Regions from separate parts of the Exiguobacterium sp. s125 genome, predicted to be linked through region 2. Evidence: riboswitches for the same ligand, from Rfam matches in the RefSeq annotation. Region 2 holds a riboswitch; the other holds the start of a gene.

What was found. Region 2 has a riboswitch for S-adenosylmethionine ahead of KNQ05_RS09790 (Na+/H+ antiporter NhaC family protein). Riboswitches for the same ligand answer to the same signal wherever they lie in the genome.
Region 1: linked by a shared signal. The riboswitch ahead of mtnK (S-methyl-5-thioribose kinase) and the one ahead of KNQ05_RS09790 (Na+/H+ antiporter NhaC family protein) in region 2 are both predicted to bind S-adenosylmethionine.

The regions. Positions count from the first base shown of each region.
Region 1 is NZ_JACSMI010000005.1:8,244-19,534, forward strand. Features, by position in the region: gene KNQ05_RS12050 (transglutaminase TgpA family protein) at 1-602, opposite strand, end outside; gene KNQ05_RS12055 (DUF58 domain-containing protein) at 599-1,681, opposite strand; gene KNQ05_RS12060 (AAA family ATPase) at 1,678-2,634, opposite strand; gene KNQ05_RS12065 (ABC transporter permease) at 3,005-4,030, opposite strand; gene KNQ05_RS12070 (sugar ABC transporter ATP-binding protein) at 4,030-5,547, opposite strand; gene KNQ05_RS12075 (sugar ABC transporter substrate-binding protein) at 5,544-6,623, opposite strand; gene mtnA (S-methyl-5-thioribose-1-phosphate isomerase) at 6,667-7,689, opposite strand; gene mtnK (S-methyl-5-thioribose kinase) at 7,686-8,855, opposite strand; SAM riboswitch class I at 8,932-9,034, opposite strand; SAM riboswitch class I at 9,239-9,340, shown strand; gene KNQ05_RS12090 (2,3-diketo-5-methylthiopentyl-1-phosphate enolase) at 9,421-10,611, shown strand; gene KNQ05_RS12095 (2-hydroxy-3-keto-5-methylthiopentenyl-1-phosphate phosphatase) at 10,608-11,267, shown strand; gene KNQ05_RS12100 (methylthioribulose 1-phosphate dehydratase) at 11,264-11,291, shown strand, end outside.
Region 2 is NZ_JACSMI010000003.1:6,779-18,069, reverse strand. Features, by position in the region: gene KNQ05_RS09800 (aldo/keto reductase) at 1-395, opposite strand, end outside; gene KNQ05_RS09795 (hypothetical protein) at 554-754, shown strand; gene KNQ05_RS09790 (Na+/H+ antiporter NhaC family protein) at 798-2,105, opposite strand; SAM riboswitch class I at 2,186-2,289, opposite strand; gene KNQ05_RS09785 (metal ABC transporter solute-binding protein, Zn/Mn family) at 2,369-3,337, opposite strand; gene KNQ05_RS09780 (alpha/beta hydrolase fold domain-containing protein) at 3,507-4,466, shown strand; gene KNQ05_RS09775 (histidine phosphatase family protein) at 4,513-5,088, shown strand; gene KNQ05_RS09770 (YwpF family protein) at 5,092-5,583, opposite strand; gene KNQ05_RS09765 (hypothetical protein) at 5,727-6,056, shown strand; gene KNQ05_RS09760 (nicotinate phosphoribosyltransferase) at 6,157-7,608, opposite strand; gene KNQ05_RS09755 (cysteine hydrolase family protein) at 7,625-8,158, opposite strand; gene KNQ05_RS09750 (4a-hydroxytetrahydrobiopterin dehydratase) at 8,323-8,598, shown strand; gene KNQ05_RS09745 (hypothetical protein) at 8,588-9,085, shown strand; gene KNQ05_RS09740 (hypothetical protein) at 9,109-9,372, shown strand; gene KNQ05_RS09735 (rhomboid family intramembrane serine protease) at 9,439-10,185, opposite strand; gene acpS (holo-ACP synthase) at 10,254-10,634, shown strand; gene alr (alanine racemase) at 10,612-11,291, shown strand, end outside.

The DNA.
Region 1 (11,291 bases), on a different contig from region 2:
CACGTCGCTGTGATGACCGGACTTTGCAGTGCCGCAACGATCGTTACACCGATAATCAACAAGGCACTAATCGGCCGAACGTAAGAGGCAGTCGGTCGTTCATTGATTTCTGTCGCATACAACAAAAGTAATGCCAGGAGGATTGGATACAAGATGAACTGGTCACCCGAGTAATCCGTCCATGTGTCACAATAGGCGATGAAACCGATCACACCGACGGTCAACCCAACAACAAATCCTCGATTCGGGAAGGTTCGGCGACCAAGGTAGCCGATTAAAAAGCTAATTAGACCGATCGATAAGGCGAAGGCCGGTCGTCCCGGCAACTCCCCATTGATGACACGTGATACATCATCCGTAATTTCACCTAATAGTCGCCACGGTGCCTCTCCTGGTGTCAAGATGAAGTAAAAAGACACCATCAAAGCAAGTAGACTGCCACTTAAAAACCACCGTCTTCGGACGTGCGATAGCAGGAGTGGTGTCAAAAGAAGCGGCAAGAAAGGAACGATGCTGTCAAACGTCGTCAGTTCCAGTAGCGGGGGCATGAAGCTCGCAAGTAGTAACGCCGCGAGTAAGTTCCAAATCAGTCGTCGACTCATCGGCTCCCCCTCCTTTCCGGCGTATAGACATGCACGGTCGCTTCCTGTCTGATTTTAGACATCCACATCTCGTTATTCGATTCAAGATCCGGCGTGATGAAGAGGACGTTTCCACTCAGACGTAATGCTTTTGAGGAATACTCCCACGACTCAATGAATGAACGGGTCCGACTCGGTTGAGCCGTCATCAAATAATGTGTCAGCTTCGCCCCTTCAAGCGGTAGGGACAGGGACTGGACAGCATGACCGACGAGATGGATCCGGTAATTCAAGCGCCGTTTGTTGAGTTGATCGGTCGCATCGGCAAGCATCGAAATGCTCCGTTCGAACTGCGCATCACTCACCGTTCCTTCATCAAAAACAATTGTCGTTTCCCGCTCTTGTTCCCGTTCAAATGTCTTCGTCATCAAACCTTGGCGTTTCGCCGTTGCCTTCCAATCAATCTGGTTCATCCGGTCGCCACTGACATATTCCCGGACTCCAACGACGGTAAAGGATGACTGCCGCAAATCGAGCGAGACGGGCGAAATTCCGCCGTCCCCCCGGTCGTCTTCATGTGGCAACTGCGTCGCGAGCCGTGCCGGTTCAATCGCAAGATACGTTTCGACCGGATAGAGTTTTTTTCGCATGAATACACCGAACGGATCCGTGATTTCAATCACACAACCCGGAATCTGATACAGTCCACGACGAATCGATGGAATGACATATTCAATCTGTTCCGTCTTCCGGTAATGGGCACGTAACGAGCGCCGAATGTCTAAACGCTCCGCACTCAATGCTTCCGGTACTTCCTCTGTTACTTCGACGGTCCCGACAAGAAAAGGGTATTTTCGTCTAACTTGTAAAACGACAGGAATGTCCGTCCCGGCAATCAACATCTTATTCGAAACTTCTCGCGTCGCGACGGCTTTCGTCACGGGCCAGATTAAAAAAATCGTCCAGTAGACAGTCAAACCTGCCATGACGTAGAACAGTAACGAGGCTACATTTCCACCATCCACACGGGCGTAAATCCACAATGCCGTGACCATCAGGAGCAGGACGGCATAACGCCAGCCGATTTGCCACCGTTTCATAAAGACTCCACGTCGTGTTGAATCGGCACCGCAACTTCTTTTTTCACCTGTTCCAATACCCGTTCAGCCGACTGTCCGTGGTAGCGAGCATCTGCCGTCAAAATCAACCGGTGTGATAAGACGGGTGTCAACAGGTGTTTCACGTCATCGGGTAATACGAATTTCCGCCCTTCCATATAAGCCCAGGCTTGCGCGACTTTCATTAAAGCAATCGATGAACGCGGACTGGCTCCAAGGTAAAGCGAAGCATGCTCACGCGTGGCCTGGACGAGCTGAACGATATATTTTTTAACCGGTTGTGAAACGTGGACTTCCTTGACTTCTTCCTTCATCCGTAACAATTCGTCGCGCCCGATGACCGATTCGATCGTGTCGATTGGTTCATCGCGTTCGAATCGATTCAGCAACTTCATCTCTTGCTGAAAATCCGGATAGCCCATCTCGACTTTGACTAAAAAGCGATCGAGTTGTGCTTCCGGCAATGGATATGTCCCTTCATGCTCAATCGGATTTTGCGTCGCCATGACAAAGAAGGGATTCGGAAGCGTATGGATTTCTCCGTCCACCGTTACATTTGCTTCCGCCATCCCTTCCAGTAACGCCGATTGTGTTTTCGGAGAAGTTCGGTTGATTTCATCCGCGAGAACGATATTGCCCATCAATGGACCCGGACGATACTCAAATTGACTCGTTTTTTGGTTATACATCGAAACACCCGTTAAATCCGAGGGGAGTAAATCGGGTGTGAATTGAACACGCTTAAAAGTCAGGCCGATTGAGCGACTGAATGCGCGCACGAGCATCGTTTTCCCGACCCCCGGTACATCCTCAAGTAAGACATGTCCTCCGGCAAGTAGCGCTGCTAACGATTGTGTAATAACATCTTCCTTACCGACGATTACTTTTTCTACGTTGTCGATGATTGCTTGAATCTCTCTTGTGTATGTTCGCATTGTCAGGCCCCTTGCTCTTTAGTAGTTGAATTTTCTGACTCTTTCTATCTTCTCATACCCGTAGTCCCTTTGGAAAGGCATATGAGTCTCTCAATACGCACAAAAAAGGGGGCGCCGCAGAGCGACTCCCCCTTTGTGTTTCAGGAACGATTACATGCCGTAAACCGTTCTTGATTCGTGCAGAGTGCACGTAAAAAACGGGTACAATCCGTGTCTATAAACTTATTCCGTTCGTCAAGTCCGGTGATCCTCTTCTACTCGAAGCGACATGCGATCGTTCCCTCTACATTGATAATCATTCATGTGCATCACCATCCTTTCATATATTGAATATTACCGAATCTATTCGAAGTTAAACCTTGTTTTTTAATTATTTTTTTCGAAACCGGTAATACGTCGTTGCTAAAGCAAGTGCAAGGACAAGCCCCTTAATAATATTCAATGAGTAATACGGAACAGATAACATAACGAGCCCATTCTCAAGAATCCCGACTAAGCAGGCTCCGACTAATGTCCCGAGTGCGTTCGGTTTCCCTTGTCCGGCAAACGATGAACCGATGAAGGCAGCCGCGACTGCCGGCATCAAATAGCCGGATCCGGCATTAATCTGTGACGATCCAACCTGCGACGCAAGCAGGATTCCTCCGACTGCCGCGAGTAGTCCGGCAATCACATAGGCCAGTGCCCGGTAACGGTGCACCGGGATTCCCGTCAAGTGTGCCGCCTCCGGGTTTCCGCCGATGATGTATAAGAAGCGGCCGTGTCGTGTATGGTTCAAAAACAGATGCGTCACTGCTACGACGGCGAGCATGATTAGGATGATCCACGGTGCCTGACTGATTTTTAGGAAGGACTCCGGAATCATCCCGACTGTCGGTGTTCCGTCGAGACGGGGCATCCCGGCACTGATTGATCCGCCGCCGGTATACGTCATCGCCACCCCTTCAAAGATGAACATCGTCGCAAGCGTCGCAAACAAGTCGGGAATCTTGAATTTGACGATCAATAACACGTTGACCAGCGCGACGCTTAAGGCAATCAAAATCGCCAAGCCGATCGACAGACCAAGCGGAAGGCTGTACCAGACAAAAAATGAGACGACGAGCGAGCTGGCAAAGGTCGCGGTCGAACCGACCGATAAATCAAAACCGTTGACGGTCAGCGAAACGGTCAACCCGATTGCGATGATCGTCACAATCGAGATACTGCGCAAAATATTAATCAGGTTCGCGCCCTGTAAAAAGCTTGGTGCCGTCACGGCAAAAAAGACGATGAGTGCAAGGATTGCGAGGACGATCCCCCAGTCATTCAAAAAGCGTAACAACCGTTTACCGGATGCGTGTCGTTCCGTGTTTGGTTTTGATTCCGTCGTTGGTTCGTGAAGTACCTCGTTCATCAAGTCATCCCCCCTGTCGCATACAGCAGTAATTGGTCTTCCGTCGTCTCCGACGTATTCGTCTCGAACACGATTTTCCCGTCATACATGACATAAATCCGGTCCGTCACCGCCAGCAATTCATCGAATTCACTGGACGCATACAGAATCGCTTTTTGCTGTCCGGCCAGTTGATCGATCACGTCGAAGATTTCCCGTTTCGCCCCGACGTCGACACCTTTTGTCGGTTCGTCGAGCAGCAGGACCGCAGCATCGGCGAGGAGCCATTTGCCGATCGCGACCTTCTGCTGGTTCCCGCCGGATAAGCCTTCCACGCGTTGCGTTTCATCCGTTGATTTGATCGCCAATCGTTTGATGATAGCGTTGGCGGCAGTCCGTTCCGTTCCCGTCTTGACCCAACCGAACCGATTGACGAATTGTTTGAGACTTGCCGCGGTCATGTTTTGATAAATCGGATCCGTGACAAGGATGCCTTCTTTACGGCGTTCTTCCGGGACCAGACCAATCCCGTGTCTGACTGCCTCGTGCGGCGACCGGATAGTCGCCGGTTCGCCGGCTATCCGAATCTGTCCCGCCACAGTCGGAGTCACTCCGAAAATCGTCTTACAGAGCTCGGTTTTTCCCGCTCCGACAAGTCCGGCAATTCCAATCACTTCACCTGCATGAACCGTCAATGACAGCTGATTGAGTTCACCCGGGACCATCACTTGATTGAGCTCGAGCAACGCTTGCCCGACGGTTCGGGTTTGCCGGTCCGTCTGTTGCAAACGTCTTCCGAGCATCTGTTCAACGATTGTCTCTTTCGTTTGCCCGGCTAATGCTTGGCGGGCGACAAGTTTTCCGTCACGCATGACGGAAATCGATTCACAGATTTCAAATAATTCCTGAAGGCGGTGTGAGATGAAAATCACGCCCAATTGTTCGCGTGTCGCGAGTTCCCTGATGATGCGAAACAAACGTTCCGTCTCCCGTTGACTGAGCGGCGCCGTCGGTTCATCCAGGATTAAAAAACGGCTGTCTTGAACGAGTGCCCGGGCAATCAAGACCAACTGTTTGTCGGCAAGGCGCAGTTCACTGACCCGTTGCCGGACATCAATCGAAGACTGGAGTTTCCCGAGCGCCTCCCGTGCAATCTGTTCCAACCGGCGTTGCCGGATGACCCCTTTGAGCTGTCCGTTCGTCAACAAATCGAGGCAAATGTTTTCCGCGACCGTCAAGTATGAAATCAATGCCGTATCGACTTCTTGGTAGACGATTTCAATTCCCGCCCGTTTCGCGGCACGCGGCGAATCGATCGTCAACGGCACACCTTCAAACGAAATCGTCCCGTCATACGCCGCATGCGCTCCCGCCAATACTTTCATCAGCGTCGACTTACCGGCGCCGTTCGCTCCGACGAGCGCATGAATTTCCCCGCGGCGGACGGAAAAGTCAACAGCATCAAGCGCTTTGACACCGGGGAATTCAATTGAAATCCCACGCATCTCGAGCCGGTTCGTCGCGTCCAGATGCGTCATTTCGCAGCATTCGCTTTCCGCAGTTTTTCCATCCACGGTTCATTGAATTTCTCAGATGTGCTCCAGCCCTTGATGATTGTATCGAGATTGTACATCGTCGTATCGGCTTTGAGCGCCTTTTGCTCGACTAATTTAGCGTCCAGATCAAAGCTGCCCGGTGTTTTTTCGCCGGCCAGTTTTTTCGCGAGCAGGCGCATGTCCGTCTGTCCGATCAAATGCGGATCAACGGCACTCGTCGACACCCAGTTGCTACCATTCTCACGCATCAGGTTGATGTCCTGATTCGAGACATCGATTGAAATCAACGGGATTTCCTGACGTTTGTTGTCTTTTAAGGATTTATAGGCGCCTTTTGCGACTTCATCCCACGCTCCCCAGACGGCATCGATGCTTCCTTTCGGATATTTCGCGAGAATCGCGTTCATCTTCGTCGCGATATCGCCCTGGACATCCTGGAAATTCGTCGGTCCGACCGTTTCAAGCGTCTTGATTTTGCCGTCCGCTTCATACGTCTTATAGATTTCCTGACGGCGGTCAAGCGGTGCAAACCCCGGACCGAACCACAATTTGATGACCCGGACCGGCTTGTCGTCTTTCACTTTCGTCACTTCATCGAGTGAAAGTTCTGCCAGTTTGTGATCATCCTGGAACGTCTCCGTGATGCCTGTTAACGTCTGGTCCTTTTTCTTCGTCACCGTATCAAACGTCACGACCTGAATCCCTTTGTCGATCGCCGGTTTAATCATGTCGTAGGCATAATCTTCTTTTCCGTGCGAGATGATCAGTCCGTCATAATCCTGCTGAACGGCTTGCGCCACCAGTTCCTTGAACTTGACGTCATTGCCTTCGGAAATGAACGTGTTGACCTTAAACCCAAGCGCCTCCCCTTCCGAACGGGCACCGTCTAAAAATTGTTTCGTATGATCATCGGACGCCAGATTGCGGATGACGGCAATCTTGATGTCGCCTTGGACACTTTCCGGCACACCGCTGATTTTTTTCGTCGGTGTCGCTTCACTATTGGCGCAAGCAGCCAGCAAGACCGCCGGTGCGAGTAAGAATGCTAATTTTTTCATCTCGATCTCTCCTGTCTGTTTAGATGACCTGTTGTCCAATCGCCTATTCGATCGTTTCCACGCTCGGCCGTTCAATGACGCCGAGTTCCGTGATGATCGCCGTGATGAGCTCGTGCGGTGTCACGTCAAACGCCGGATTAAAGACCTTTGTTCCGGCTGGTGCCGTTACTTTCCCCGCCAGTTGTGTCACTTCACTAGCATCGCGTTCTTCAATTTCAATCTCGTCACCTGATAAACTCGTCACATCAAACGTCGACAGCGGTGCCGCGACATAAAATGGAATCCCGAAGGCACGTGCGAGTAACGCCAGCTGGAACGTCCCGATTTTATTGGCCGTATCCCCGTTACGGGTGATCCGGTCCGCGCCGACGATGATGGCGGTGATCTGCTTTTCCTTGATCGTATGCGCGACCATATTGTCCGTGATCAAGGTGACGTCAATCCCTGCCCGTTGCAGCTCCCATGTCGTCAAGCGCGCCCCCTGCAACAAAGGCCGGGTTTCCGACGCATAGACGGATAACGGGATGCCTTGTTCCTTCGCAAGATAAAACGGGGCCAGTGCCGTCCCGTACGCCGCTGTCGCAATCGATCCGGCGTTACAAATCGTCAACACCCGGTCTCCCGCTTGAAACAGCTCCAACGCATGCACACCGATTTGCCGTGACGTCTTGGCATCGGCTTCATAAAGGGCAATTACTTTTTGTTCCAGACGTTTCGGCAGTTCCTCGAGCGTTGTGCTCGAAAGGATAAGCTGATTGAGCGCATCGAGTACGTTCCGCAAATTGACGGCGGTCGGCCGGGTCGCCAGTAACTCCGCCGATACCGTCAACAGTTTTTGTTTGACCTCGTCAAGCGATCCCGTCGTCCGGAACGCTTCCTGCACGAGGACGAATCCACCGAACAGACTGATTGCCGGCGCTCCACGGACACGAAGTTGTTTAATCGCCTCAACCGCTTGCGCCAAATCATGAATGACTTCGTACCGTTCTTCTTGCGGGAGACGGGTCTGATCAAGGATCTTTAAGCACGCCCGCTCATAGATGACACTACGGATAAACTCGCTCATCGGCTCAATTCCTCCGTCACGTCAAAATTCCGGAGATCGGTAAACGTCTTACATTCGCCGCGCCGTTTAATCAATGCCGTCCCGAGGCGTAACGCATGACGTTTCCGTTCAAGGCGCGTCGCAGCATCCGGAATTTGTTCCAAATCAGCGACCGGTGCCAAACCAATCGTCCGCCGGATCAGTTCACAACCGGCGAAACCGAGCGCGTCTTGGAGAATTGTACTGAGGACATCATCGACAAGCCCGGGTACCGTCCGGAAAGGTTCGACGGCTTCCCGTTCCCACAGTGCCGTGAACGTCGAAGCAAACGTCAGCCAGAACGTATCGATATCCTTCACCCGCTTCTCCCGCAACTCAGCATAGTTCGGATACGCCGCAAAGCAGAGGTGGGCAATGAACTGACCGACATCAAACCCGAACGGTCCGTAAAAAGCGAACTCCGGATCGATGATTTTCGTTTCGCCCGCCGAAGCAAAAATGCTTCCTGTATGTAAGTCTCCGTGTAATAAGGCCTCCCCTTTCGTGATGAACAACGTTTCGAGCTTCGCCACTTCCCGCTTCAGTTTTTCGTCCTGCCAGAGCTGCTGTACGTCTGTTTCCAATCCGCTCTCGATATTGTTTGTTTCCGCGTCGCAGAACGGATCCGTAAAGATTAACTTTTCCGTAATGTCGCATAAATCCGGGTTGTAATAGTCACGTGCGACCTGTTTTTTTCCGACCGGACCGAGCGCAAAATCTGACGTGAAAAATAACGTCCGTGCCAAGTATGAACCGACATGCTCAGCAAGGAGCGGGTAGGTTTCGCCTGCGAGCAATCCCGTCCGAACGATTTGCAGGTGCGACAAGTCCTCCATCACTGTATACGCTTCTTCATGACTCGCATGAAAGACCCGTGGAACGAATGGCGTCGCGTATTTTGCGAATTCCTTCAGTGCCAACTGTTCGATCCAGGCCCGCTCGAGTGACAAGGGCCAGCTTTCCCCGACGACTTTTGCATAAGGTAATGCCTGCTTCAAGATCAAACGTTCTTTCCCTGCCTGAATCCGAAAGACTAAGTTCAAGTTCCCGTCGCCGATTTCTTCTGCCGTCGCTTCTTCCTGTCCGATGAGTCCGAGTTCCCGGACACGTTTAATGGCGTCCTGTTCTGTAAATGCTTGATATGCCATCTTGCTTCCCCCTTCATTTCTACACAAAAAAACGCCGCTTTTCGTCATAGAAAAGAGGCGCGGGGTATCATCCGTCCTCTTATCTCTCAGACGAATGTCTGTTGGATGTAGCACCGTGCCGGATGGTCGGTTGCTGCGGCGTCTTCGGGCCAATTCCCTCTGCCAACTCACGATAAGAGTCATATGTGGTTGTTGTGTTCGATGTTGATTCGAATATTACGCCCGTCTTAAATCATCTGTCAATTCCAATTTTTAGTGAAAAACCATTTAAAAGACCGCCATCTATAGAAGCTGATTTCAAAAAAAATAAATTTTCAAAAAATTATTTGACATCACGTCCATCTCATGTAAAAATTGCAATTAGATTTCACAATTTCATCCAATTCTTATCAAGAGCAGACGGAGGGACGAGCCCTATGATGTCGCAGCAACCGACCAGTTGGCACGGTGCTAATTCTTGCAGCTAACACGCTGACAGATAAGAGTCCACGCGCAATTTTTCATGGTCTCTTGTCATTGACGAGGGACCATTTTTGTATTTTTTAACAAGGGAGAGACGACGATCATGGTGTACATTACCGCAACTTACCAACTCGGCGTGACCGATCAGTTACCAAAACGGGCAGAGCAAATCGCCCTCGGTCTGACGGTCGGCTCATGGACCGATTTGAATCACTTGGAACAACAACAGCTTGAATCCTTTAAAGGACAAGTCGTCCATACGGAAGAACACGACGGTAAAGGGTATGTCACGATCCGTTATCCGGAACACAACGTCTCACGGGACTTTTCGGCGATTTTGACGACCGTCTTCGGCAAGCTGTCACTCGACGGTCAAATCAAACTGACGGATCTTCAGCTTCCCGCTTCGTTCACACTGGATTTCCCCGGTGCTAAATTCGGCATTGAGGGCGTCCGCCAATTGATCCAAGTCCATGACCGCCCCCTGTTGATGAGCATCTTCAAAGGCGTCATCGGACGGGATCTCGTTTTTTTACGGGAACAACTGGAAGCCCAGCTCGCCGGCGGGATTGATCTCGTCAAGGATGACGAAATCTTATACGACAATCCGCTGACACCGGCACTCGACCGGGCGCGGATTGGACGGGAAGTCCTCGATGCACACTATGAACGGACCGGTAAACGGGCCCTTTATGCGATTACATTGAGTGGTCCGGTCTTCCGCTTGAAAGAGCAGGCGAAACGACTGGTCGAAGCCGGAGCGACAGCCCTCCTGCTCAACACGTTTACATACGGGCTTGATGTCTTGCGGGAACTGGCAGCCGATCCGGAAATCCCGGTCCCGATCTTTAATCATCCGGCGTTGAGCGGTGCCTTGATCGCCAGTCCCGAGTACGGGATTGCCGCCCCGGTCCTGCTCGGAACGTTGCCGCGGATTGCCGGTGCCGACTTGACACTGTTCCCGTCGCCGTATGGGAATGTCGCCCTCGCCAAAGACTTGGCCCGCGGGATTGCCGTTGAAGCGACCCGAATCGGTGAGACCAAAACAATTCTCCCGGTCCCGTCCGCCGGAATCCACCCGGGTCTCGTCGCCCAGCTTGTTCGTGATTTCGGCGTCGATTCCGTCATCAATGCCGGAGGCGGTGTCCACGGTCATCCGCAAGGTGCTGCGGCCGGAGTCATCGCTTTCCGCCAGGCACTGGGCGCAGCACTGGCCGGCGAATCACTGACAAGTGCCGCCCACCGGCACGAGGAATTACGTGTCGCTCTCGATGCTTGGGGGATCACGAAATGACGATCCGGATTTTATGTGACTTTGACGGAACAGTAACGGAGCACGATAATATCATCGCCTTGATGCAGGAGTTCGCTCCGCCGGAAAAATTTGAACCGTTAAAACAAGGTGTGCTCGACCGGTCGCTCTCGATTCAGTCCGGCGTCGGACAGATGTTTCAGCTGCTTCCGTCCAGTCAAAAACAGGACTACATTGATTTCTTGATGACACGGGCGGTCATTCGTCCCGGCTTCGACACCTTACTCGCTTTTGCCAAATCAAACGAGATTGATTTTTCCATCGTCAGCGGCGGGATCGACTTTTTTGTCCAGCCGATTCTTGCGGATGTACTGACGGACGAAGCGATTTATTGCAACGGCAGTGACTTCAGCCAGGAGACGGTTCGAATCGAATGGCCGCATGCCTGCGACGCGACCTGTACAAATCAATGCGGCTGTTGCAAAACCTCGATCGCCCGGAAGCTGAAGCAGAACGGTGACACGATCATCGCGATCGGCGACTCCGTAACAGATTTTGAACTGGCTAAGCAGGCGGATCACGTTTATGCACGGGATTATCTGATCACGCTATGTGAACAGCACGGCATCCCGTATACGCCGTTTGAAAACTTTCATGACATATTGAATCATCTGCAGACAAAGGTGGTGTACACATGACCTTCTTAAAACGATATGAAGAAT
Region 2 (11,291 bases):
ATCGCCTTGATTTTACCTGCTTCGTAAAGTTCGACCATGGCTTTCCATGCTTCGACATAACCTTCGACCGGCCAGTGAATGAGATAAAGATCGAGATAATCGGTTTCTAGTCGCTCAAGTGACTCAGCGAAAGCCTCTTTCGTCCGTCCGGCACGAATGTCATCGTTCCAAACTTTAGACGTCAAGAAGAGTTCTTCACGTTTCACGCCGCTTTCTTTGATTCCTTTTGCGACACCACGTTCGTTTTTGTAGACGGCAGCCGTATCGATATGACGGTAACCGACGCGAAGTGCTTCTGCGACGGCAGCCGGTGCTTCCGTCTCTTCATCGACTTGCCAGACACCGAACCCGATCTGTGGAATCGTGATACCATTTGAAAGTTTTGCGTATTGCATGTATATACTCCTCCTTCAATGAAACTAGAATATGGATTTGCCTGTTCAGTTTAGCATGAACTTAGCGGAACATCTGTTTTGATGCTCATAAGCAGGGAATATAGAATGGGAAAGAGAAGAAAGTCTACTGATGCATAAACGAAGAGAGGTGTAATATCATGGTGAAATCGATTAAAAAAGTACCAAAAGGAGTCTGGACAAGCATCGCAGCACTATTAGGTGCTCAAGCCACGTTCCTCTTTCTTGGTGCCCGCAAGACAGGACGCAACCCATGGGTATGGGGGGGAGCAGGACTTGTTCAATTTCCGCTTCCGGCGATTGCCTATTTCATTTTGAATCGTCAAGAAAAACAGAAATAAAGTGAACCCCCCGTCGCAGACGAAGCGACGGGGGGTGTTTGTTTTACGACATGTTGTTTTTCTGTGCGGCATCACTCTTCCGGCGTGGGAAGCCGAAGAAGATTGCCAGTGATCCACAAACGAACAGTAAAAATGGATAGAACAAATAAGGAATCAGTTCGGGTGACGCCGTTTTCGTCAATTCAGCGGCAATCAAAAGTTGCGCTCCGTACGGGATGATTCCTTGAACACCACAGGAAAAGAGGTCGAGGATACTGGCTGACTTCTTCCGGTCGATGTCATACGTATCCGCGATTTCAGCAGCGAGCGGACCGGCGACAAGAATCGAAATCGTATTATTTGCTGTTGCGAGATTCGTTGCACTGACGAGGGCAGCCATACTGAACTCAGCTCCCCGGCGTTTCGAAATCTTTCGTGTCAGCGTTTCTTTGAGATAAGCAATTCCACCGTTATAGGTGATCAGGCTGACGAGTCCACCCATCAGCAACGTCAAGATTGAGATTTCTGCCATCCCCATCAATCCGTCAGACATCGCGAGGACAAATCCACTTACTCCGAAACTACCGTCGATCATTCCGATGATGCCTGTCAATAACGTCCCGCCGAGTAAGACGAGAATGACGTTGACACCAAAGAGTGCGAACACGATGACGGAAAGATACGGAATCAGCTTATAAAATTCAAATGCTTTCGCTTCGACGACATCTCCGGAACCTGACACGAAAGCGAGTAAGATGACAGTGATGACGGCAGCAGGCAAGACGATTAAAAAGTTCGTTCTGAATTTATCACGCATGTTCGTTTTTTGTGTCCGGACAGCGGCGATTGTCGTATCTGAGATAAACGATAAGTTATCACCGAACATTGCTCCACCGACGACGGCAGCAGCGGCGAGTGCGACATTGACACCCGTCGCGTCATGAATCCCGAGTGCGATCGGTGCAAGGGCAGCGATTGTGCCGGTCGAAGTTCCCATCGCCATCGAGATGAAAGCGGCAATGATGAACAATCCACTCATTAAAAGAGACTGGGGTAGGAAACTGAGTGCAGCGTTGACGGTCGCATCAATGGCTCCGATTGCATTCGCTGTTCCAGAAAATGTGCCGGCGAGTAAAAAGATGAAGACCATGATCATGATGTCCGGATTTCCGGCACCGCGGGCAATCCGCTCGACGGTCTGGTTGATGTCTCCCTTAGATGTCGCAGCAGCAAAAATCAAGGCGATTAAAGCTGCAATCAAGATGGGGAATTTGTAAAAGTCGTTATAGAAGATTCCTGCACCGATGAATAATACAAGGAAAACGAACAAGGGGAACAACGCCCATTTGTTCGGCGTAACCGTTTCGTTCATGTGAATCACTCCATTTCTTCAGCATACAAAAAAAGACCCCTTCGCAAGAAAGAAGGAGGTCTTTACTGAAAAAGACGCTCTTCTTATCTCTCAAGCCATAGCTTGCTGGATTTGGCACAGTACGAATCAATCGTCCGCTGCCGAAACATCATTGGGCCAGTCCCTCCGTTTCTCGCGATAAAAAGAAGTCATTTAGTTGTTTAGTCGTTGTTTAAAACACGTTTATTACCCTAACGTATCTTTTAATGCTTGTCAACTGTACCTTACTGCAGTGCTTGTTTGAGCGTCGTCACGTTTTCGTTCATCAAATCAAAGTACGATTGATCTTGTTGATCTTTTGCGACGGACTCGAGGTTATGAATCGTAATCGATTCGGCACCGATTTCTTTTTGGATGACACGGGCGACCTTTGGCGACACCGTCTCTTCGAAGGCGATATAGTTTAAGTCATGCATCTCTGCTTCCTTGACGATGGCAGCCAGCTGTTTTTGGGACGGTTCGTCAGACGGTGAAATACCGGCAATCGGCAGTTGCGTGAAACCGTAACGTTCCGCCAAGTACCCGTATGCGGCATGCGTGACGAGAAGCTCCTTTTTCGAACCGGAGTCAACAGCTTTTTGTAAATTTTGGTCGAGTTCATCTGCTTGTTTGTTAAAGAGTGCGAGGTTTTTATCAAACGTTTCCTTCCGGTCAGGTGCTTCCTTTGCTAATGCGGTCGTAATCGAGTCAGCCATTTTCTTGGCGTTGTTCGGGTCGAGCCAAACATGCGGATCGTATTGTCCATGATCGTGCGACTCTTCTTCAGCCTCGTGATCATCATGGTCATCGTGTGCGTCTTCTTCGTGCGTATGAAGCGAAGCGGAAGCTTCGAGTAAGTCGATATTTTTACTTGTCTCGACAAAACGAATGGAATTACCGGCTAAACTTTCCTTAATCTTTTCAGAGTACGGCTCAAGGGTTGTGCCGGTAAGTAAAAATAGATCGCCTTTCGCAATCGTCGTCAGTTGCTTCGGAGTCGGCTCATACGAATGCGGGTCGGCGCCAGGGGGAACGATTAATTCGACCTGGACGTCCTTTCCGCCGATTTCTTTGGCGATGGCTGCCGTGGCGAACGTCGACGTATAAATTTGCAATTTACCGTCTTCGTCTGAATTTGAAGTCGATGAGCCGCATGCGGCGAGCAGACTGGCAGTTACTGTCGCGATGGTTAACGCTGGAATGATTTTTTTCATATATGAACCCTCCAAGATAATTAAAACGTAATTGTTCCGATTTGGACTTTCTAACTATATCCGACGGAAATTAAAGCGTCAAGTCGGAATGTTGTGAAGTTCTAGTTCAAAATAAATCGGGTAAGAGAAGAGTAGAAGTGAAATCGGAATGAGCCTTGGAGGTGATGAGGTGAAACGTGAAACAGCATGGTTGATGGGTGGCGCCGCTATTTTGACGACGGCTGCTGCTGGTGCGAGTATTTGGAATAATTATGGAGCCTTACTCAGATGGACGGAGCCGGTCTTGCCGCTTACCGAAAAGCAATTAGCACCACGAAATCTTTTATACAAGACGGTCAATCAGCAGGACTTGACGTTAGATATTTATTATCCGCCGGGAGAAGGGCCGTTTCCGGTCGCGATTTATGCTCATGGCGGCGCATTCGTTCGTGGAAACCGTGATGATGTGTTTAGTTTTGCTCCAATCATCGACCGGTTTTTAGAACTCGGGATTGCCGTTTGCAGCATCGACTATCGTTTATTTGAGGATGGCAGCTACTTTCCGGACAACCTGGAAGATGTTCGAGATGCCTTATGTTTTTTAAATCAACAAGCGGATGAATTACGCATCGCGCGCGGTCGGATGCTTTTATGGGGTGATTCAGCAGGTGGAGCCCTAATGTTGACGACGGCGCTTGCTCCGACTGAATTTATCGGCGAACAGGCGGAGGCGCATCTTCCTTTAATCAATGGAGTCATCGCCTTGTATCCGCCGACGAATTTTCTGTTGTTTAAATTCATTCAAACCTGGATTGCCCATATCAAGTTTTATGGGGGTGGACGGGAAGAATGGCGACAGTTGATGATGCGTGTCTCCCCGGCGACACATTTAAGTTCCGACTCGCCGCCGATCATGTTGCTGCACGGAAAAAAGGATCCGATTGTCCCGTTTGCTCAAGCACTCCACTTTGTTGAGAAGGGGGCGGATGTCGGGGCGGATGTTCGATTATTCTCTTTCCCGAATGGTACACATTCGCTGGCGAGCTTTGCCCAAACTGAAAATCCACTCAAAATTGAACGTTTGCTCGAACGAATCGAAGCCTTCAGTTGTCAAGTGCTTGTCTTACCGAAACGAGAGGCGCTTCATTAGGAAACATGATACAATCAGTCATATTTCTTTAGAAGGAGACTGCAATATGACGGAAATTTGTTTAGTACGACACGGTCAAACGGACTGGAACTTAAACGAGCGGATTCAAGGACGTGAAGATATACCGCTTAACGAGACCGGTAGAAAACAGGCGGCTCTCAGTGCTGCCTACCTGGCAGAAGAACAGTGGGACGTCTTGATTTCAAGTCCGCTATCGCGAGCTGTCGAAACTGCTGAAATCATTGGTCGATCGATCGGTCTAAGCTTGACGGAAACGGATGAACGGCTTGTCGAGCGCGAATTTGGAACGGCTTCCGGTGAACCGGTCGCCGGAATTTACGAAGCAGTGCAGGCAAATGATGCAGAGCGCGTCCCGGGGCTTGAAACGGAAGCGGAAATTCAACAGCGTGTCTTCAGTGCGGTTGAAGAACTGACAGAAAAATATCGAGGAAAACGCCTCTTAGTCGTCTGCCATTCGCATACGATTAAAGCGGCACTCTCCTCGATTGATGAGACATTCAGTTACCGGACGCCGTTAAAAAATGCATGTGCGAATTACATTCGTTTTTCCGACCGTTATGAGATTGAACGGATTAATGTAGCGGACCATATCACAATTTGAACATCAACCTTCGACGGTTGCCGGATGTTCTTGTAAGTACTGTTTAAACGTTTCTTTCGCGATGCTCGTGATATGAGTACCACGTTTAGAGCGTCGGTCTTTATATTCTTGAATCAGCTCTTCGCCAGTAAAGTTGTCTTCGACGACTTCACGCAAAATCGATTCGGATAAATCATTTTTCATCATGACCATCTTACCGGTAAAGAGATAAGAGACGCCTTCGCTCAATTGCGTACTTTCATAAGGCGTGACGATCATGGCGGCGGGGTCATTGTCCGGCCGTGAAATCGTGATTTCAATCAAAGCGCGCAGCTTTTTCTCGAACAGTTCTTTCAAAATCGGTTGATCGGTGTCGGTGACGACGATTTCAGCGACCCACTGGGCGGTTTGGTCGGTACTCACCGTCAGCCCATCTTTAATCTGAACGGGGATTGTCGTATCTCGCCCTGATTCATCCATGAGAATACGTAATGTACACAATTTAAAGGTTTTCAAAAAGAACTCCTCCTTTTGTTGTTCGTACGTGATTTTCTTCAGTATAACGTGAGTCTGTCGCCTGCGCGAAACTTTTCGTAACGTCTTCGAGTCGAACTATGTTTAAATGGAACTAGAAATCAGAAACAGGAGGACCGTTTATTATGCCGCAAGCACTTATAGGAATATTAGGAATCGTGGGGATTATCTTACTTGCCCATCACATCATCATGTATTGGCATGCTGAGCCAAAAGATCGCCCGACGCTTGCGTACCGCATAGCGCTCCTGATCGCCTGTTTGCTTCTTATCAGTGGAAGTGATCATTTAATTAGTATCTTTTACGCCGATTCTCTTGCTGAGTTCGGTCAACGGATTACCTATATCGTCTTCATCGGAGGTGCGCTTGGTTTTGCGTGGTACTTTCGTCAACAAATGGAACAAGCGACAGCCAAAATGACTGCTCACCCAAACGAAACAGCCCACTTCAGTTGAAGGGGCTGTTTTTAGCGTATAGAAAAATGAGAGGGAGATGAAAAGGTAGCCTTTCAAGACGTCCGTCAAGAAGCTTGATTCTTGAGGCTGCTTGATTTTGTTATTTTACACCACTTGCGAGGCGTGTTTTCCGAATCATGTCGAGTTTCAGTTTCCAGAGACGGTCGCTGAACGTGACGGCATAGATTTCAGGTAGACGTAGACGTTTGTACTCTTCCCACAGGCGTCCGATTTGCTGTTCGTGGAACTGACGACTTTCTTCAATCGTCGGAACGGTATACACGAGTTCACCGTCCTTAAAGATCGGTGCAAGTAACCGTTCAACCTTAAAGTTTTCAATCCGGTTCCGGAACGACGGGTCACGGACGTCAATCAAATCGACGAAGTCGAGTTGACTCGGATCTTCATCGAGTAACGTGATGTAGTCGCCTTTGAACTTGTTCGTTTCCGGGTCGACGATGCGGTACGCCTCCTTGATATGCGGTGTCGTCGTCTTCGCTTTTGAAGACGAAACTTTGATGACGGGTGCAAGTTCGCCGTCAATTTCGCGGGCGACGAGTTTATAGACCATGCCGAGCGCCGGTTGTTCGTACGCCGTGATGCCGCGTGTTCCGACGAGGAAGGTGTTTGCCTGTGCCCCTTGGATGCGAAGGTCTTGAATGACATATTCGTCTAAATCACCAGACAGGACAATTTCGACGTCGAGTAAGCCGGCTTCATCAAGCATCTTCCGGGCGCGTTTTGATAGGTAGGATAAGTCGCCGGAATCGATTCGAATCCCGCGTAACTTATGTCCGTCTGCTGCGAGTTCTTTTGCGACCGTGATCGCGTTCGGGAGTCCGCTTTTAAGCGTATCGTACGTATCGACGAGCAGTGTCGCCTGATCCGGATAATGCGATGCGAACGTCCGGAAAGCCGTCAACTCATCATCATGAAACTGGATATCTGCATGCTCCATCGTTCCACCACATGGGATACCAAAGTCGCGGCCGGCCGACGCGAGGCTTGTCACGTCGAACCCGGCTAAATAAGAGGCACGTGTTCCGAAGTAAGCAGCATCGATTCCTTGGGCGCGGCGTGAACCGGCTTCGAGGAATTTCGCGCCTGGTGCCGACTGCCGAATCCGTGCGTATTTTGTCGCAATCAACGATTCGTGATTGGCGATGTTCAAGATGGCCGTTTGCAGTAACTTCGCCTCAAAAATCCGTGCTTCAATCCGGACTAATGGTTCGTTCGGGAAGACGATTTCGCCTTCTTTGACACTCGAGAGGGAGCCATTGAATTTAAAGTTACGTAACTCATCCTTGAATTCATCCGGGAACCCGATCATCGTTTGAAGATACGTAATGTCTTCTTCTGTGAAGTGGAGTGTCTGGATATATTCGATGATATTTTCAAGACCGGCGAAGACGACATAACCACCTTCGAATGGATTGCTGCGGTAATAGACGTCAAAAACAGCACGTTCATTATGGCGCCCTTCCTTCCAGTAGATATACATCCATCTCGGAAGATAGAGGTCAGTATGAAGTGCAAGATTACGTTGTAACATGAAGACAGATCCCTTCTTATTCGCCGACGACTTCTGCGCCGATCGATTGTTTAAAGTGTGTGAGTGCCCAGTCGTGGCCGGCCGCATTGAAGCTGGCGACGGCGTCAGCATGGACGACGATTTTATAGCCGAGATTGTACGCGTCGACAGCAGTGTGCAAGATGCAGATATCTGTACAAACGCCGACGAGGTGAACTTCTGTGATATGCCGTTCACGAAGACGTAAATCTAGGTCCGTCCCAGCAAAGGCGCTATAGCGCGTCTTGTCGATGACATGATCCGCAACACGTGCCATCTCTGCGACCTGTCCGAATAAGTCCCGTCCGTGTGTTCCCCGAATATTATGAGGCGGGAAGAGGACGGTTTCCGGATGGAATGTGTCGCCTTCTTCATGAAGGTCGTTTGCAATGACGACATAATCGTTCGTCGAAAATTCATCCATGAGCGATGCGATGCGTCCTTCGATGAGTTGACCCGGTTTACCGCAAGTCAGCTTACCTTCATCGGCGACGAAATCAAACGTATAATCAATAACGATAAGAGCGCGCATGAGCGATAGCCCCTTTCCTGAATGGGATATAGTGTTCTCTTTCACATTGTACTCTATCTCACTTCGAAGGCAAAAGGAAGAAATCGAACGAGTAGAGGTATAAGAAGTAAGGAAAGTAGGGTATAAGGTATAGGACGAAAACGATAGTAGAGGAGGAGAATGGAATGGAACGGTTGAATGAGTATGAGGTAGAAGAACGTTTAGAAGGTCTGAATGACTGGAGCGTCGTCGATGACGAAATCGTACGCATCTACACATTGGATTCTTTTCCGGCGGCACTTGATTTTGTTCAAGAGGTCGGTTCTTTAGCAGAACACTTGAATCATCACCCGCGGATCATGATTGATTATAAACAGGTGACGCTCGCCGTGACGACACATGATGCCGGCGGGTTGACTGGGAAAGACTTCGAACTCGCGGAGGCCTGTGATGCCATCTAAACTATTCATTACATTCGGTAGCGGTAACTTTGTCGACCAAATTCGCTCGCGTGATGCTCAAATTCGGGCAGCGGGTGGAAGCGGAGAAGCATTACTCTGGATTGAAACGGACGGAAAGTCACCGTTTCAAAGCGGGAACAGCTATACACTCCTCGAAACGCGTGGTAATTTTGATGAGAAGGGGACGATTTTTTACTGGTCGATTCCGGCAGATCAAAATAGCGGCGATCTTTTCATCCATCAGGTCATGTCGGACCCGAAAGTACTCGGGGCAGAATATGGCAGTTTTCAAGCCTTACGGATTGCCCGCGTCGAACGGGCGACGGATCTCGTGTTATTGATTCAATTCAAGGACGAAGGAGATGCGTCACGTTACGCAAAATCAGTTGAACGCTTGACGGTTGATCAGTATGCTGAAGAGGCAGGGAAGTCGTTTGCGCCTTCTCCAATTATGAAACGTTATCAACTTGTACCACCATTACATTAAAATGACACAGGGGGAAGAACCAGATGAAAAAGAATTATTTTGTACTCGCAACAGTAGGTGGCGCACTAATCGGAGCAACACTCTCATTACTTCATAAAGATACGCGCCAAGCACAAATCGAAGCGACGAAGCGTGCGTTTGGCGGAGCCGGCACACAACTTTCGGCAGTCAAACAAGATCCAAAAGGACGTTTTGAAGAAATTCGTGCCCTCTACACAGATAATCAAGAAACCATCCATAATCTGATTGACGATGTGAAGGATCTTGCGGAATCTTTCCGGAAGTAAGAATAAGAAAAAAGCGCCGAGTCTGTTTTCCGTAGTACGGAATCAGACAAGGCGCTTTTTTGTAGATTAGATGAATCGCGCGAGTAGACCGAAAACGGCAAAGGCAACGATGACATAAAACACGATGCGTCCCGTTTGACCGGATCCTGTCGAGTGAACGACATGACCACCGAACGTCGCCCGTTGACCCGTATTAAACGGACGTGTGAACGGAACAGCGCTTTTTCCGAAGATGAATCCAGCTAGGAATCCGAGGAGGAAACCATACAAGTGACCGAAGACGGAAACGTTCGAGCCGATCAGTGTAAAGACGGCCGTGATGGCACTAAAGATGTAGACGAGTCGTGCATCTTCGACAGAAATGATCGTCCGACGAAAACGACCGAGATAAACGTAAAAGCCAAGCAAACCTAAGATGGCTCCAGATGCTCCCGCCTGTCCATAAAATAAGTTATCGCTCAACGTGACATACGTCAACACGTTAGCGAGCGTTCCTACAAGCAAGTAAAAGATGGCAAATTTCACATGCCCGATCATCCGCTCGAGCGCAGGAGCGAAAATAATCAACGCAAACGTATTAAAGGCAATGTGCCAAAAATCGTAGTGTAAAAATGTCGCCGTGACGACACGCCACCATTCGCCATTCGCGATGAATAAATTAATCGCTGAACCATAACTGAGTGGAGAGAAACCAAAGCCGAGTAACTGATTCAACTGCTCGATGACAAACAGAGCGACTTGGATTAAAATGAACAACGAAACGACCGGATAAGAACGTGTGAACGTTTGTAGATTTTCCGTTCGACTAAACATGACAACACCTCGCTTCACTTTCATTCTATATGAAGTGGACGAAGAATAGAACTGTGGAGGCGTAGGGAATGATTTATGGTATCGGTCTTGACTTGATTGAATTAGAACGCGTTCGTCTGACACTCGAACGTCAACCCCGGATGCTGACACGTATTTTGACGGATCGTGAACAAGCGCGGTATGAAACATTGGCGAACGGACGCCGACTTGAATATCTCGCGGGACGGTTCGCTGCAAAAGAAGCGTTTGTCAAAGCACTCGGCACGGGGATTGGGCGAGAAGTGTCTTGGCGCGATCTTGAAGTACTAAATGAAACATCAGGTCGCCCTATCATGACGGGGCCGTTTGACGGTATGATTCATGTATCGATTACGCATTCGGATCATTATGCGGCAGCACAAGTCTTATTAGAAAAGAGGGATGGCGATGTACCGACCGACGTGGATTGAAATTGATCGTGCTGCGATTGCACACAATGTACGCGAGATAAAGGCAAGAATCGGCGACCAATCGATGATGGCCGTCGTCAAAGCGGATGGCTACGGGCACGGTGCGATCACTGTGGCAGAAATTGCATTGGAAAACGGGGCTGACTTACTTGGCGTCGCTCTTCTTGAAGAAGCAATCGAGCTGCGCGAAGCAGGTATCCAAGCACCGATTCTCATGCTCGAGACGTTATTGCCGGAGCATGTCTCCGTCGCTTCGAATTATGATGTGGCGGTTCCTGTATTTTCAGCCGAGTGGTTACGGCAAGCAAAACAACATCTGACGGAAATCGATTCGCTTCGGATTCATATTAAGGTCGATAGTGGGATGGGACGGCTCGGTCTGCAAACGATGCAAGAACTGGATGAACTTTTAATGGAGCTCGATTCTGATTTGCTTGAGCTCGAAGGAATTTATACACATTTCGCGACAGCGGACGAACTGTCGAGCCGTCTGTTCGAACAGCAACGGACGACGTTTCTCGGCTTCGTCGAACGCGTACCGCACGTGCGATATATCCATGCTGCGAATTCTGCTGCTGCGATTCGACTCGCAGGTCAGGATGACCCGTTTAATATCGTCCGCATCGGGATTGCCCTTTACGGCGCGATGCCGTCTGA